DNA from 2 places in the Halanaerobium sp. ST460_2HS_T2 genome. Region 1 is predicted to be linked to the other one. Evidence: a T-box and tRNA genes for the amino acid it is inferred to sense, from the RefSeq annotation. Region 1 holds a T-box; the other holds one or more tRNA genes.

Region 1 (9,088 bases):
GCATTCAGATCCAGACGCTGAGGTGAGGCATTAATTTCAAGTGCTGTGCCATTCTCTGCAGCTGCTTTGATTACTTTTTCTAAATCAACTGCATAAGCTTCTCTTCCTCCCAGCATTCTTCCCCGGGGATGTGCTATTAAATTTACATGAGGATTTTTAACTGCTCTGATAATTCTGGCTGTCATCTGATCCTCATCAAGGTTAAAATAACTATGCACAGAAGCTATTACAAAATCAATTTTTTCCAGCAGCTCATCCTTAAAATCCAGCTCTCCATTTTTAAGAATATCAACTTCTACTCCTTTAAATATTCTAAAATCAGTCAGAGTTTGATTAAGTTGATCAATTTCTTCAAGCTGCTCTTTTAACTCTTTAATTGACATACCACTGGCTACGGTCAGAGACTGGGAGTGATCGGTTACAGCAATATACTGATAACCTCTTTCTTTAGCAGCTTCTGCCATTTTCCTAATCGAAAAGGCACCATCACTGTAGCGGGAATGCAGATGGAGATCCCCTTTAATATCAGTCAGCTGAATACTATTAGGTAATTCTCCTCTTTGAGCTGCCTCAATTTCTCCCTGATCTTCTCTCAATTCGGGAATAATATAATCAAGCCCCAGAATTCTAAAAATATCTGCTTCAGATTCAATTTTTTCTTTACTACCGTCATCTCTAAAAAGTCCGTATTCACTCAGCTTTAAATTTTTATCTTTAGCAAGCTGCCTCATCCTTACATTATGAGCCTGAGATCCGGTAAAATAATGGAGGGCAGAAGGAAATTCTTCTTTACTGACTAATCTAAAATCAGTCTGTACTCCCTGATCAGTTCTGATGCTGACCTTGGTCTCTCCAGCGCCAATAACCTCAGCCACAAAATCAAGATTTTTTATTTTTTGGGAAAGCTTTTTCGGCTCTGCAGTCGCAATCAAAATATCGAGATCACCGATCAGTTCTTTGGCTCTCCTGCTGCTGCCGCAGACTTCAATTTCTCCAAAAAGATCAGGCTCAAGCTCAGTTTTAATTGTTTCAATAATCTCTTCCGCTGTTCTTAAAGCTTTTGCCAGAATAATTTTATCAACATACTTTTCATGGTTTTTTAATGCTCTGAGTAATTTTTCCTCTGACTTTTTCCCAAAACCCTTAAGTTTCTGTACTTTTCCAGCCTTAAGAGCCTTTTCCAGACCTATCAAATCTTCAATTTCCAATTCATAATAAAAGCGGTGCGCTGTTTTAGGACCCAGCCCCTGTATATCTGTCATTTCTATAACTCCGGCTGGCAGCTCTGCTTTAATCGCTTCCATTTCCTCGATAAGACCATTCTGAAGAAGTTCATTAATCGATTCTGCAATACCGCTCCCAATTCCTTTAATATCTTTTAATTTATCCTCCGCTGCCAGCTGCTGAATATTATCGGCGTAAGATTCTATTTTACGAGCTGCATTGGCATAAGCTCTTATCTTAAAGTCATTTTCTCCTTTAATTGCCATTAAGTCAGCAAATTCTGACAGAATCTTTGCAATTTCTTTATTGCTTATTTCCTGCATCATAACACCTCTTTCCTCTGTTATTAAAAACTTTAATTAAAAGCTAAAAGGCCATGAAAATTTCATGGCCGAAAAATTTCTTCAATCTTTGATTGTATAAAGGGTGATGCCTCGATGATTCTTTTTGCCAGAAATGATTCATTTAAAACATCATTAATTTTTTGATAGGGGATCTGGGCCAGAATTAGAATCAATAAATAAACAATTATCCCAGCTTTTACCAGACCCAACAAAAATCCAGCAGCACGATCAACCGGCTGCAGAAAAATAGCATCCACAATTTTTTTCAGGGTAATCCCCAGTACATGAATTACTATATTAACAACTATAAAAATTACCGCAAAAGAAATAAACTGCAGCAGCGAAGTTGAAAGATCTAAATACGGTTCCAAAAATTGAGTAAAATACTCATACTGTCTAACGGCCACAAATAAAGCCGCAAGCAGTCCGAGTATAGTACTGGTCTGATCTATAAATCCTCTTCTAAAACCATTATAGGCAAAAAAGAGTAAAATTACCAAGATAATGATATCGAGGAAATTAATAATATCCAATTATTCTACCTCCTCGAGTAGAGTATTTAATTCCTCATTCTCCTGCCGCAGTTTTTTTAATTCCTGATGTAAACTCTGATTAGCCTCTTTTAATCTTTCTTTTTCTTTACTTAAATCAATACACTGACTGCGAAGTTTAAAATATTCATCAGCCAGATTAATCATAGTTAGATGAGATAAGCGCCGAAAAGGCAATTTAGGATAAGCATTTTTGATCTCCCTGCCGGTTTTTTCTACATGGTCTGCAAGTTTATTAATATATTCTTCACTAAATTCTCCGGTCACAGTAAACTGGTCTCCCAGAATATTTAATTTGAATTTTTTCTTATTTTGATTTTTTTCCTTAATCATTAGCAACATCTCCAGCTTTAGTAGTCTACTTTATTATATTCATTACAAAAGGCGAAATTCCTGCCTTAAATCTTAATTTCCTCTAATTTCTGCAGAATATTCTTTTTTGAGATGTTTTACTATTTGATTAAAACGCTCATTTACCTCCTGATCGGTTAGTGTTTTATCATCAGCCTGAAATTTCAACTGGAAAGCAGCACTCTTATCGCCATCTTTTATTTGATCTCCCTGATAAATATCAAAAAGTTCGACACCTTTAAGTATTTCTCCACCCTGCTCTTTAATTGCCTGATGAATATCTCCAACTGCTATTTCTTCTGCCATAACTATAGCTAAATCCCTTGCCAGAACAGGATACTTGACTAATTTTTGATAATTATAGCTTTTTTCTGCTGTTTTTTCAAAGATAAAGTCTAGATCCAGCTCAAAAATAGTTGTTCCAGCCGGTAAATTATTTTGATCTGCAAGTTCTGGATGGATTTCTCCAATAAAGCCAAAAGTCTGAGTTTCATCATATTTGATTTCAGCTCTGCGCCCTGGATGCAGAAAATCTCTGTTATCATTATCCGGAATAAAGCTTACTTTATCCAGTTGAATTCTCTCAAAAAGCATCTCCAATACTCCTTTTAGTTCAAAGAAATTGGGAGCTCCCTGCTGCCACAAATCAACATCCCGGCCAAAAATACCACCACCAAGCATGTTAAGTTCCTCAGGCCTGGTATTGCCACCTTTATTTCTAAAAACTGTTCCTGTTTCAAAAACAGCCATTTCGGAACCCTGGCGGCGAGCATTAGAAGATAATACATTAACTATCCCCGGGATCAGAGAGGTTCTTAAAATACCAAAGGCTTCACTGAGAGGGTTTTTAATACTCACAAATTTAGCATAATCTTCAAATTGAGTTAAATTCAAATCCTGATAGCTCTTTTTATCCTGCAGGCTGTAAGTTATAACTTCATCCAGGCCACCAGCCTGAAGCAGTTCTTTAACCTCTACTTCGAATTTCTGCTGGGGGTTTCTTTTACCGCGCTGCTTGGAAATTGGTCTGGTAGAGGGTATTTTATTATAACCATAAACTCTTGCTATTTCTTCTACTAAATCAGCTGCCTGCTCTACATCAGTTCTAAAGGAAGGCACAGTAACTTCCAACTCTCCAGCTTCAGCAGCTGGATTTACTTCAAACCCCAGTCTTTCAAGACTTTCTTTAACTTCTTTGGCTTCCAATTCAATCCCTAAAAGTTCATTAACTCTAGCTGTAGAAAGAGTAATTACTGCTGATTCATATTTTAAAGGATAATTATCAATCACTCCTGGAACTACTTTCGCTCCATCACACTTTGCCAGCATCTGACAGGCACGATTATTAGCCTCAATAGCTTTTTCAATATCTACCCCTCTTTCAAAACGATGGGAAGAATCAGAATGCATTCCTAATTTTTTAGCGGTTTTGCGAATGCTTACTGGATTAAAATAAGCAGATTCAATTAAGACATCAGTGGTTTCTTCTGTTACTTCGGTATTTGCTCCTCCCATAACTCCACCAACTGCAACTGCTTTTTCGGGATCAGAAATCACAAGCATCTCATCATCTAAAACTCTTTCTTCTTCATCTAAAGTCAGCATTTTTTCTTCTGCTTCAGCCCGGCGTACAATAATTTTACCATCTTTAATTTTATTAAAATCAAAGGTGTGAAGAGGTTGATTATATTCCATTAGAACAAAGTTAGAAATATCAACTACATTATTAATCGGTCTGATTCCTGCTGCCTTAAGCCGACGTTTAATCCACTCCGGTGACTCTTTAATCTTAACATTTTTTACCAGACGAGCAGTATAACGGGGGCATAAATCTGGATCTTCAATTTCAACTTCAACATAATCATTGATCTCACCAAGTTCTTCCGCTTCCTCAAAAGAAATGGGAGGTGTTTTTAGATCTTTTTCCTGAGCATATAAAGATTTAATCTCTCTTGCTACTCCAATCATTCCCAGACAGCGGGCATAATTTGGAGTTAAATCAAGTTTGAAAACATAATCATCCAGACGCTTGTATTTAAGAAAACTGCCACCTAAAGGAGCATTATCATCAAGAACCATAATTCCCTCAGCTCTTTCTTCCTGCAGTCCCAGTTCATCCTTAGAACATATCATTCCCTGCGAAAGCTCACCTCTGAGCCTGACTTCTTCAATTTCCATTCCATTAGGAAGAGTTGTTCCTACTGCTGCAAAAGGTACCAGCTGTCCTGTTTCAACATTGGGAGCACCAGTCACAACCGGAATTGCTTTTTTATCTGCTGCAGTTTTCACCATACAGATGACAAGTTTATCTGCATTTGGATGTTCTTTAATTTCTTCAATTTTTGCAATAACAATATCTTCCAAACCTTCTCCTAAATACTCAACTCCTTCAACTTCCAGCCCGGCCATTGTCAGCTTTTCGGAAAGGTCATCGGGAGTAAAATTTATATCAATATATTTTTTTAACCAGTTATATGAGATCTGCAAATTTATCATCCTTTCTTTATATCAGTCTTCAGTTTATTTACTGCTTCTGATTAGCTTAAATCAGTCTGCAGAATTAATTATTTCTATTTATTTAAAACTGATGTAAAAAACGCTTATCATTTTCATAAAGTACCCTGATATCATCAATTCCATATTTTAATAAAGCAAGTCTATCCAGTCCAACACCAAAGGCAAAACCACTATAAACATCACTATCATAACCTGACATTTCGAGTACATTGGGATGAACCATTCCCGCTCCCATAATCTCCAGCCAGCCAGTTCTGGAACATAAAGGACAGCCTTCTCCACCACAGACAATACAGGAAACATCAACTTCTGCACTCGGTTCTGTAAAAGGGAAATAGCTGGGACGGAACCTGACATCTCTGTCTTTTCCGAATAAGGCTTCTACAATCAATTCTATTGTTCCTTTTAAGTCACTAAAAGAAATCTCTTTATCAATTACCAGCCCCTCTGTCTGATGAAAAATTGGTGAATGTGAAGCATCCAGTTCATCAGAACGATATACTCTACCGGGTGCGATAATTCTAACCGGAGGCTCCTGGGCTTCCATGGTTCTGACCTGAACCGGTGAGGTATGAGTTCTCAGTAGATAATGATCATCAATATACAGGGTATCCTGTAAATCACGGGCCGGATGATGGGCCGGAATATTTAAAGCTTCAAAGTTATAATATTCACTCTCTACCTCGGGTCCCTCCGCAATATCAAAGCCGAGTCCGATAAAAATATCCTCAAGTTCTTTAGTTACCAGAGAAAGTGGATGAGAGCGTCCAGCTTCTACTTTAGAACCCGGCAGACTGACATCAATTTTTTCAGCCTGAAAACGTTTCTGTGCCGCCTCTTTTTCCAGGCGTTCCTTGTGTTCACCCAGCCAGCTCTGAATTTTACCCTTTAAAATATTAGCCTCTTTACCAACAACCGGACGCTGATCAGCATCAATTTTCCCCATCTTTGAGAAAACTGACTGAATAGCTCCCTTCTTTCCCAAATACTTAATTCTCATTTCTTCTAACTGATCAAGACTTGCCACTTCTTTTAATTCAGCTTCTGCTTCCTTTTCAATCTTTTTTAGATCATCTAGTAGATCCAAAACTAACACCTCCATATTTATGTATGTATAAAATAATTTTACTCTCTAAAAACAAAAAAATCCCGCCCTAAAGGGACGAGATACCGTGTTACCACCCTGATTATCCCACAAAATGTGGAATCACTTTATTTGTTAACGAAAGTTAATAGCTTCCGAGAAAGCCTACTTTTTTCAGCCTCCAGCTCCAGAGTGAACTTCACTAAAATTGATAATTTAACTGCTTTCAGCTGCTGCAGTTAATCTCTCTTAAAATCTCCTTTAGTTACTCTCTCCTTCTCAGCCTTTAATTATTTATTTAATTCTTTTATGATTATACCACAGAAAGAAAATCAGCTCAACTATCTTTTTTTAAACTCTGTGAAAGTATTTCAAAAGAAATAACTGAAGCTGCAACCGCTGCATTTAATGATTCAATTTCTCCTGCCAGTGGTATTTTAATCTTTGAAGTTGCTGCTGCCAAAAGTTTCTGATCAATTCCATTGGCCTCATTACCGATCATTAAAATTAGTTTATTCTGATACCGGTGCTGAAAATGATATTCTTCTGCCTCAATATCTGCAGCCAGCAGTTCGTAGTCAGCTGCCCGGGAATCAATTTCAGACAGAAATTCTTCCTGACTTAACTTCTGGCGAACTGCAATAGAAAAGATACCGCCCATTGTCGCTCTAATAACTTTTTGATTGTAAATATCGACTGAGCCTTTGAGAGCAATTACCCCATCAAAACCTGCAGCAACAGCTGTTCTGATCATTGTTCCCATATTTCCGGGATCCTGGATCCTATCCAGCAGCAAAATTTTATCTGCCTGCTGATAAAAATCCTCACCCTTAAAAACGGATTCTTTAACTACCGCTAAAATTCCCTGAGGATTAACAGTCGAGGCGGTTTCTTTTAACAGTTGTTCTTCAAGATAAATAAACTCAGACTTTAATTTTAAATCAGCCAGCAAATTATCATTCTCAGCTGATTTAAAAAAAGCAGGAGTGAGAAAGACCTGTTTGAAATCTGCTCCTCCTGCTAATGCAGCCTCAATAAGCCTCTTACCTTCCAGAATAAAAACACCTTCCTTGCGCCGGTTTCTACTCCGGTAAAGCTTATTTAGATATTTAACTTTATCGTTTTGAGAACTGCTGATTATATCCATCTAATTAATTTCCTAACTGCTCTTTTGCTACATCAACTAAATCAGCAAAAGCATCAGAATCATTAACTGCTAAATCAGCTAACATTTTACGATCAATTTCTACCTCTGCCTGTCTTAAACCATTGATAAAACGGCTGTAGGAAAGACCTTCGTTTCTAGCTGCTGCATTGATTCTGGTAATCCATAATCTTCTAAACTCTCTCTTTTTATTTCTTCTATCTCTGTAAGCATAATGTAAAGACTTCATTACCGCCTGATTAGCAGGACGATATAACTTGCTGCGGGATCCAAAATATCCCTTGGCCATCTTTAAAACTTTTTTTCTACGCTTGCGCGCCTTATTTCCTCTTTTTACACGTGGCATCTTAAATGACACTCCTTCCAGTAATTTAACATTTATTATTTAAAATTATTTGCTTATATTAGTTTATCCATGTAGTAATTTTTTGTAACGTTTTTGATATGACTTACTTAATAACTTAGCTTTTCGCAGCTGTCTTTTTCTATTTCCAGATTTTTTAGTTAAAATATGGCTGTGAAAACCCTTATGGTGCTTAAGTTTACCATTAGCTGTAGTTTTAACTCGCTTAGCAATTCCCTTGTGTGTTTTTTGCTTTGGCATGATTTAACCTCCTAATACTGTAATAATTGTGGATATTTTAAAATAACCTACTTAAAATATTAATATTAATAAGTTATTTGTTCTACTACTGTTTATCACTTTCTGGAGTTAGAAACATCATCATGTTTCTACCTTCCATTTTCGGCTTGCTTTCTACCTTACCAATATCTTCAGTTCCTTCAATAAGGCGGTCCATCAGGTCATAACCAAGCTCTTTATGCATCATTTCTCTTCCTCTAAAACGGATTCTAACTTTAACTTTATCCTTATTGTTGAGGAATCTTCGAGCTTGCTTTAACTTAACGTTAAAGTCATGGTCTTCAATCTTTACTCCCATCTGAACTTCTTTGACATTCATTACGTTTTGATTCTTTTTGGCTTCTTTTTCTTTCTTAGCCTGTTCGTACTTATACTTTCCATAATCCATAATTCTGCATACAGGTGGATTAGCCTGTGGAGCAACTTCTACTAAGTCCAAACCCTGTTCTGCTGCAGCGTCCAGTGCCTCATCCAGCGACTTGATACCAATTTGCTCTCCTTCTTGATCGATCAGACGAACCTCTCTTGCTCTAATACGATCATTAACTCTTAAATCATTAACGATATTTATGCACCTCCTGAGTGATATAAAAAAACGAAAACGAATATAAAATAAAAAAACGAGTGGTAGAAACCACCCGTTAAATTCAATAATCAGCTGAAGATAGACTATCCCCTAAAGATAAGCCTACTTTTCCCGCAGAAATTTAGTTATTTAAGCGAGAAACTGATATTAACCAGCTTTTACTGGTGAGAAACAGGTGTTTCTACTTTCTTTTCCTTAATTAGTATAGCACAGGGGTAACTAACTGTCAAGAAAATAAAAGAAAAAAACTACCCTCTCTTGATCTCAAAAAAGAAGGTAGCTTTATTATTTTAGGCCAGCTGTTATTTATTTTAAACTATCTTCAGTATTGATTTCTTTTTTTGCAATTTCCTGAAGAATTCTAGCTTTAAAATCTTCAATTTTACTTGTACCTAGATCTCCTTCACGCCTTTCGCGAACAGAAACTGTTCTTGCTTCCTCTTCACGTCCACCGACAATTAACATATATGGAACCTGTTTAACCTGAGCATCTCTAATTTTATAACCAACCTGTTCTGAGCGGCTATCAACTTCTACCCTAATGCTTTCTTTTTTAAGGGCTTCCTTAACTTTTAAGGCGTAATCAATCTGATCATCAGAAACAGGAATTACTTCAACCTGAA
Region 2 (7,535 bases), on a different contig from region 1:
CATTTTTGTGATTATCTCTTCTAGCTAATTTTTCTCCAATATCTAGAATCTGCAAAAAATTTTCTTCAGGATCTTTTTCCAGATATTTTAAAGCCTGTTTGATCAACTTATCAGCGGCGTATTTTTTTGCCAGTTCAAAATCAATACTCATATTAACTCCTCCTCTTGTATTGTTCTAAATTATCTCTTTAATACTTGCTCATTCGCAGTTTTTAATTTTTCTTTAAATTAGATTTGCAATTTTTAAAAGATAAGAAATATTCTTCTCCCGTTCTCCTGGAAATCTCCTGTCCAAGATCAATATCATAATAAGCAGTGCATAAACGCCGCGCTTTCTTTCTGCTTCAGCCCCCCTTTTTATTCCCTTTTTTCCTTTAATTTGTATTAATATCTGATCTACTATCTCTAATAATTCAGATCGCAGCCGGGTTACAATTTTTTCTTCTTTATTATTTATATCTTTTTTAATGACTTCATCTATTATACCTTTTGATTTATTAATTTCATCATAGAGATGGGTAATAAACTTTTCCAGATCAAGTTCATCTTTTTTTAAATATTTATCAAAAATTTTTTTATTATTGTTAATTCTTTCTTCAATAACTTTTATAAATAACTCCTCTTTATTAGCATAATAATTATATAATGTTCCAACAGCAATACCGGTTTCTTCAGCAACAATTTTCATACTAACAGCAGAATATCCTTTTTTAGAAAATAACTGATATGCTGCTCTAGATATTTTACTCCTTAAATTATTGATGATTTTAGGCACAACATTCACCACCTATTTTTTAAAATTTACAATTATTTTAATGAACTCAAATTCATAATGTTTTATGAACTTAAATTCATTATATATTATGAAAATAAATATGTCAAATTTTTGTGAAATTTTAAAATATAGGGTAAAATGCAGCTTGAATAAATTTATTTAAATTCTTTTTTTATCAATTTAAATTTACCGGTAGTACCTGTACCGTCAATATTTTTGACTTTTTTTATCCTGAAATTAACATTTTGTAGGTTTTTACTCTGAAGTATCTTTGTTAATTCTTCTTTTATTTTCACCATTACATCCTCATTTTTTCTTCCCTTTTTAATAACCGCCTTGAAAACAAAGGAAGTTTCACCCGTCTGTATCACCTGATATTTATTCAAACCTCTAATATATAATTCCACAAATATTATTGGATGAATAAACTCTTTTTTTCCAGCTTGATTTTTAAACCATAATATATCCTCCTGGCGTCCGATAATTTCTTTTACCCTGTTAAAAGGCCATCTATCTTCATTTTTCCGTTCATTTACCGATACCAGTAAATCAGACATTCGATATCGTATAAGTGGTTGGGTATAATTATAGAGATTTGTTAGGTAATAGCCTTCTTCCGCAGTTTCAATATAATTAGCATCATCAAAAATATATAAATGATTAAACTCCTCTTTTTTTACTCCGATCACCAGGGACTCCGAAGCAGCATAATGATTAACAAGAGAGGTATTCCAGGTCTTTTTAATAAATTTCCTGGTTTCTGCTGTCAGCGGTTCACCCCCGCAGATTACCACTTCTGGTGATATATCTATTTTGCCAGCTCTCTGCATTTCAGCCAGGACCCTGATCCCGAAAGGATAGCCTGTAAGATTATGAGGGCGGCATTCATTTAACCTTTGGCAATAATCTTCTAAAGGATGATTAATATTAATTATCAGATATTTTTTATAGAAGTATTCTTCCAGGGAATTAATAGGGCTTAAAAAAAGGCTGACCCCGGCATAATGACCATCTGCTGCTCCAATAAAAGCATATCTTTTTCTCTTAAGACCAAAATTAGTAAATAATCTCAGGGAAAGAGCCTTGATAAAATCCCACTCCTTTGAATTATAAAGAAAATATCCAATTCTGCCTGAAGAACCAGAGCTATGAATAACGTGATATTTATTATTTAACTTGCTAACGGGAGAAGGATAATTTTCAAGAAAAGAAGCAATCTTATCACAGCTAATATTTTTATCAGTTACTAATCTTTCATAGTTTTCCATCATTATATTTTTATCAAGAGCAGGAAGATCTGAATGTTTAATCTCTGGCAGGTCTTTTTCCTTAATCCCGTGGGCTGAATAAAAATCACGGTAAAAAGGAGAATTATTATAAGCATAATACAGCAGCTTTCTAAATTTATTCTCTCTCAGTTTTAATATTTCACTTCGACTTTTATTTAAATTTTTATCCAGCTTATATTTATAATACAGGATTCTTGGTATACTCATAATTTTCTCTCCTTAGTTAAAGCTTTTCTGCAGCTTCATATTCTGCACCAAAAGTTTCAACTGCTACTGATTCCATTATCTGATCTTCCCGCGGCATATCTCTGGCTCCAGTTTCTACCTCAGCTATCTGATCAACAATATCCATACCTTCTATAACAACCTCACCAAAAGCAGCGTATTTACCATCCAGATGAGGTGCATTCCTGTGAACTATAAAAAACTGGGAACCAGCAGAATCAGGATGAGCACTCCTAGCCATTGAAATTACTCCTTTTTTGTGGCTCAAGTCATTATCATAGCCATTCTCGGAAAACTCACCTTTAATTGAATAACCAGGGTCTCCCATACCAGTACCATCAGGACAGCCCCCCTGAATCATAAAACCTTTAATTACTCGATGAAACTTAAGGCCATCATAATATCCGGCTTCTACTAATTCTATAAAATTCCTAACAGTATTTGGAGCTATTTCAGGATATAATTCTACCCTGATTTCTTCCCCACTTTCCATTGTTATGGTTATTTCTGGGTTTTTTTCCATTTAAAACACCTCTTATTTATATTTCTAGCCCTTATACCGCTTCTATTATATACAAATTGAACATAAAATTAAAGTTGTTATTTAAATAAAATATTATTAAAAGTTACTAAATAACTCCCCTATAACTTTTCTTCAAGACTCATTCAATCATAAAAATTTCAAAATTGACAAGCAAAAGCAAAAGATTATATAATTAACTTAAATAATTTGAATTTTCTAGTGAGAAGGGAGAAGAGATAGTAATGAAAAAGACTTTATTAACTGTACTATATTTTAGTATTATTTTCTTATTTATTTTAACAAATTTTGCAGGGGCGCAGGAATACAAAATCGGGATTTCTCAGTTTGTTGAACATCCATCCCTGGATTTAGCCAGAGAGGGATTTGTTGATCAACTGGCAGAAGAAGGTTTTGTAGAGGGGGAAAATCTTCAAATCGATTTACAGAATGCTCAGGCAGATTTTTCAACTGCTCAAACTATTGCCCAGAGATTCAACCAGAATAAACTGGATTTAGTACTGGCTATAGCCACCCCCTCAGCTCAGACTGCTGCCAATGTGATATCTGAGACTCCGGTTTTAATTACAGCTGTTACAGATCCTGTGGAGGCAGGTGTAGTCAACAGTATGGAAGCACCTGGTGGAAATGTAACTGGAACTACGGATATGAATCCAGTAGCCAAACAGCTGGAATTAATTAAACAATTTTTACCGGAATTAAATACTCTCGGAATTTTATATAACCCAGGAGAGGTTAATTCTGTTGTCCAGGTTGATTTAGCTAAAGAGAAAGCTAAAGAAATGGGAGTATCTGTCGAGGAAGGAACAGTTAGCAACAGCAGTGAAGTAAGCCTGGCAGTATCCTCTCTGGTTGGAAGTGTTGATGCAATCTATGTTCCAACTGATAATATAATAGTTTCTGCAATGCCAACTGTACTGCAGACAGCATATAATAATCAGATTCCAGTCTTTGCTTCCGAAAACAATTCGGTTGAACAGGGTGCTATTGCGACTCTTGGAATAGACTATTATCAGCTAGGAAGACAGACAGGTTCCATGGCTGCCAGAATTTTAAATGGTGCTGCTCCCGCAGAAATGGCAGTTGAATCTTCTGAAGAATTAAAGCTTTATATTAATCAAAAATCAGCCTCAGAAATTGGCTTAGAAATTCCAGCAGACTTATTAGAATCTGCAGATACTATTTTTTAAGAATAATTGAAGATAATTTTACAAAAAAATAAGTATCCAAAAAAAAGGCCAGGCTATATAGCCTGGCTTTAATATTCTAAAAAATGGTGGTGGGAGACAGAATCGAACTGTCGACACGTGGATTTTCAATCCACTGCTCTACCGACTGAGCTATCCCACCCAATATGTAATTTTAAAATAAAAATGGTTGCGGGGACCGGATTCGAACCGATGGCCTCCAGGTTATGAGCCTGACGAGCTACCAGACTGCTCTACCCCGCGCTATTAAATGGTGAGCCATGGAGGATTCGAACCTCCGACAACCTGATTAAAAGTCAGGTGCTCTGCCAACTGAGCTAATGGCCCATTTCTCTTGCGACGCTTTTTATAATATCAATAATAAATAGAGTTGTCAAGAAAAAAAGCAAAAAAAAAATAAAAAGGCAGGCAATTAAGGCCTGCCCATAGAATTTAATTTTATTTTTATGGTAAATAGTTCTTTGGATTTAAAGGTTCTTCATTTCTCAAAACACCAAAATGAAGATGAGGACCAGTACTTAAACCACTACTTCCTGATAAAGCAATTTGTTGGCCTTTGCTTACCATTGCACCTCTGGCCACTGTCACTCTAGAATTATGACCATAAAGAGTTTCTACTCCATTTCCATGATCAATAATTACTGTATAACCAAAACCATTCATCCAACCACTATGTACAACTTCGCCAGATGCTGCTGCTCTTACACTTGTACCTCTAGGAACTGCAATATCTAAACCATTGTGGAATAATCTTGTCTTCTTAATCGGATGAGTTCTCCAACCAAAATTAGAAGTTATCCGCCCATTTACAGGCCAGATAAAAGCATTTCTACCTAATTTAAAAGGTCCTCTTGTATAATTAGTTATTACAAGCTCATCACCAGCAAAAATTCGATCTCCATTTATATTATTATTTCTACGAATTGTATCTATATCAGTACCATACATTTTAGCTATGGTACTTAGAGCATCTCCTCGCTGAACTTTATATACTATCCGATCAGAAGAAGAATTATTTTTTTTAGTTTTTGTCTCACTTTTACTGCTGTTTGAAGCTTTAAAATCTACTATTGGAAGCACCAGTTCCTGACCTATTTTTATGAAATCTGAATTTAAATTGTTGGCATTCATAATTTCTTCAACAGGCAGATTTCTGCGAGCCGCAATTGTAGAAAGGGTATCTCCCCTGCGGACAGTGTAATAAATTTGTGCTTTTTTAGTTTCTGTATTTGTAGGTTGAGTTTTTGCTTCAGCTGTTAATATATTTTCTCTAGGTATTTTTAAGTCTTGTCCGGGTTTTATTCTAGAAGAACTCATGTTATTAAACTCCATAATTTCTTCTACAGTTACATCTCTTGACCCAGCAATTCCTGACAGAGTATCTCCATTATCTACAACATAAAGCTCATAAGATACTTTCTCAGAAATCATTTTTTTCAGTAATTCAAGGGTTCTACCACCAACAATACCATCAATCTTTAAACTATTATTTTTCTGAAAAGATTTTACTGCATCTTCGGTAGTCTTTCCAAATATACCGTCAGTCGATACATTATAACCAAGGGTTTCTAAATATTTTTGGACTTCAATCACATCTCTACCCCGATCATTTAATCTAACCTGAAAAGCAGAAGCAGCGATAGTTATTGACAAAAGAAAAACTAATAAAATTATTAGTGTAGTTAAATAATTATTTTTTTCCATTTCTCCCCTCCCTTCTTTTTTGCTCTACTATATTTAATTCAAGATAAAACTCAAATTTCCTTTTTATATTTCCCTTTTTTGTTTAAATTTATAAAATTATTCTGTCTCAGGGCTTCATAAATAATAATGGAAACAGAATTCGAAAGATTTAAAGACCTTAAATTATCCTTCATTGGAATTCTAATACATTTATCAAGATTTTTTTCTAGTAACTTTTCCGGCAAACCAGCAGTTTCTTTACCAAATAAAAAATAATCATTTTCCTGATATTCAAAATCAGCATAAGATTTTGCGGCTTTAGTAGTGGCATAAAAAAAGCGCCCATCTTTGTTTACCTCAAAAAAATTATCTAAATTGTCATAATAACTGATATCTAATTTATCCCAGTAATCAAGACCAGCTCTTTTTAAATATTTATCTGATGTTGAAAAACCAAGAGGTCTAACCAGATGCAGTTTAGAATCAGTTACCGCACAGGTGCGAGCAATATTACCAGTGTTTTGTGGAATTTCAGGTTCAACAAGTACTATATTCAAAATCATCACCTAATTAATTTTTTAATTATTATGTTGAGTAAAAGTTATTTCTTCTATAAAACTCATATTGTTATTACTAACTATTAATTACTAGCTATTAAATATTAATAATCAACCCATCATAGGCTGCACTAATATTTTCAGGCAAATAATCATTTAACTTTTTATGATCCAGTCTGTGGGAGATATGAGTTAAATAACCATGTTTTAAATTCAATTTGTCAATTAACTCCACCGCCTGATCAACAGACATATGAGTTGGATGTTTTTCAAATCTCAACGCATCAACAGCAGCATATTCAATACCTTCCAGCAGTTTTAAGGAGCTGTCCGGAATCTTACTGCAGTCAGTTAAATAAGCAAAATTATTAATTCTGTAAGCAAGAATTTTATTATCACCATGATAAATCGGAACAGCTTTAACATTTAAATCCATAAACTTTATTTCTCCCTCTATCTTTTTTAAAATAACCTGGGGTACCCCTCCACCAGGGTTTTCATCTGAAAAAATATAAGGGAAAATCCTTTTAATATGATTTAAGGTTTTATGGTCACCATAAACAGGCATTTCTTTACCCTGAAACCAGTTTAAAGCTCTGATATCATCAAAGCCCATAATATGATCGGCATGAGCATGGGTCATTAAAACTGAATCAACATTTTTGATATTATTATTAATCAACTCCAGCCTCATTTCCGGTGGTGTATCTATTAACAAATTATATTCTTCACTTTTTATATGAACCGAAGTACGCATTCTTTTATTTTTCGGATTATCAGACTGACAGACCTCACAATCACAGGCAATTACAGGTACCCCGTGGGAGGTTCCTGTTCCTAAAAATGTTATCTGCAAAAAAACAACCCCTCTCATAAAAATTTTAACTTAAGAGAGGGGTATTTGTCAAACTATTGACTAATTTATTTGTTTAAGTAATCCCTTATTTCTCAGGAAATTCGCTAGTTTCTTATAAATCAAAACTGTAACAATAGAATTAATAATAGCTTTAGTTAAATTAAATGGTAAAATACCGGGTAACATCATTTTTAAAACCTGTTCTCTGGGAATTCCGTAAAATATTGGATTGAAAATTAAATTGGCAGCTGCCATCACAACTGTCATTGCTATAGAACCAATTACAAGCCCTTTAATTGCTCCTCTTTTATTATGATGTTTCTGATAAAAATATCCGGCTGTCCCTGCAAAAATTCCTGTAGCTAAAAAATGCATAAAAGCACCAAACGGACCTCCTAGAC

The links. A T-box is a leader RNA that pairs with one kind of tRNA and senses whether it is charged. The one in region 1 lies ahead of pheS (phenylalanine--tRNA ligase subunit alpha), so its partner is inferred to be a tRNA-Phe.
Region 2: it has a tRNA-Phe gene. The T-box ahead of pheS (phenylalanine--tRNA ligase subunit alpha) is inferred to sense a tRNA for this amino acid. The anticodon was not compared.

Annotation. Positions count from the first base shown of each region.
Region 1 covers NZ_QPJF01000004.1:121,004-130,091, forward strand. The annotation lists gene polX (DNA polymerase/3'-5' exonuclease PolX) at 1-1,547, opposite strand, end outside; gene DFR80_RS03240 (CvpA family protein) at 1,610-2,101, opposite strand; gene DFR80_RS03245 (cell division protein ZapA) at 2,102-2,452, opposite strand; gene pheT (phenylalanine--tRNA ligase subunit beta) at 2,525-4,957, opposite strand; gene pheS (phenylalanine--tRNA ligase subunit alpha) at 5,049-6,074, opposite strand; T-box leader at 6,143-6,361, opposite strand; gene DFR80_RS03260 (RNA methyltransferase) at 6,409-7,218, opposite strand; gene rplT (50S ribosomal protein L20) at 7,223-7,582, opposite strand; gene rpmI (50S ribosomal protein L35) at 7,646-7,840, opposite strand; gene infC (translation initiation factor IF-3) at 7,926-8,486, opposite strand; gene thrS (threonine--tRNA ligase) at 8,772-9,088, opposite strand, start outside.
Region 2 covers NZ_QPJF01000002.1:618-8,152, forward strand. The annotation lists gene DFR80_RS01435 (radical SAM protein) at 1-151, opposite strand, end outside; gene DFR80_RS01440 (TetR/AcrR family transcriptional regulator) at 224-775, opposite strand; gene DFR80_RS01445 (phenylacetate--CoA ligase family protein) at 931-2,271, opposite strand; gene DFR80_RS01450 (peptidylprolyl isomerase) at 2,288-2,812, opposite strand; gene DFR80_RS01455 (ABC transporter substrate-binding protein) at 3,055-4,020, shown strand; tRNA gene DFR80_RS01460 (tRNA-Phe) at 4,105-4,180, opposite strand; tRNA gene DFR80_RS01465 (tRNA-Met) at 4,205-4,281, opposite strand; tRNA gene DFR80_RS01470 (tRNA-Lys) at 4,290-4,365, opposite strand; gene DFR80_RS01475 (LysM peptidoglycan-binding domain-containing protein) at 4,483-5,742, opposite strand; gene trmL (tRNA (uridine(34)/cytosine(34)/5-carboxymethylaminomethyluridine(34)-2'-O)-methyltransferase TrmL) at 5,793-6,284, opposite strand; gene DFR80_RS01485 (MBL fold metallo-hydrolase) at 6,376-7,134, opposite strand; gene DFR80_RS01490 (ECF transporter S component) at 7,195-7,535, opposite strand, start outside.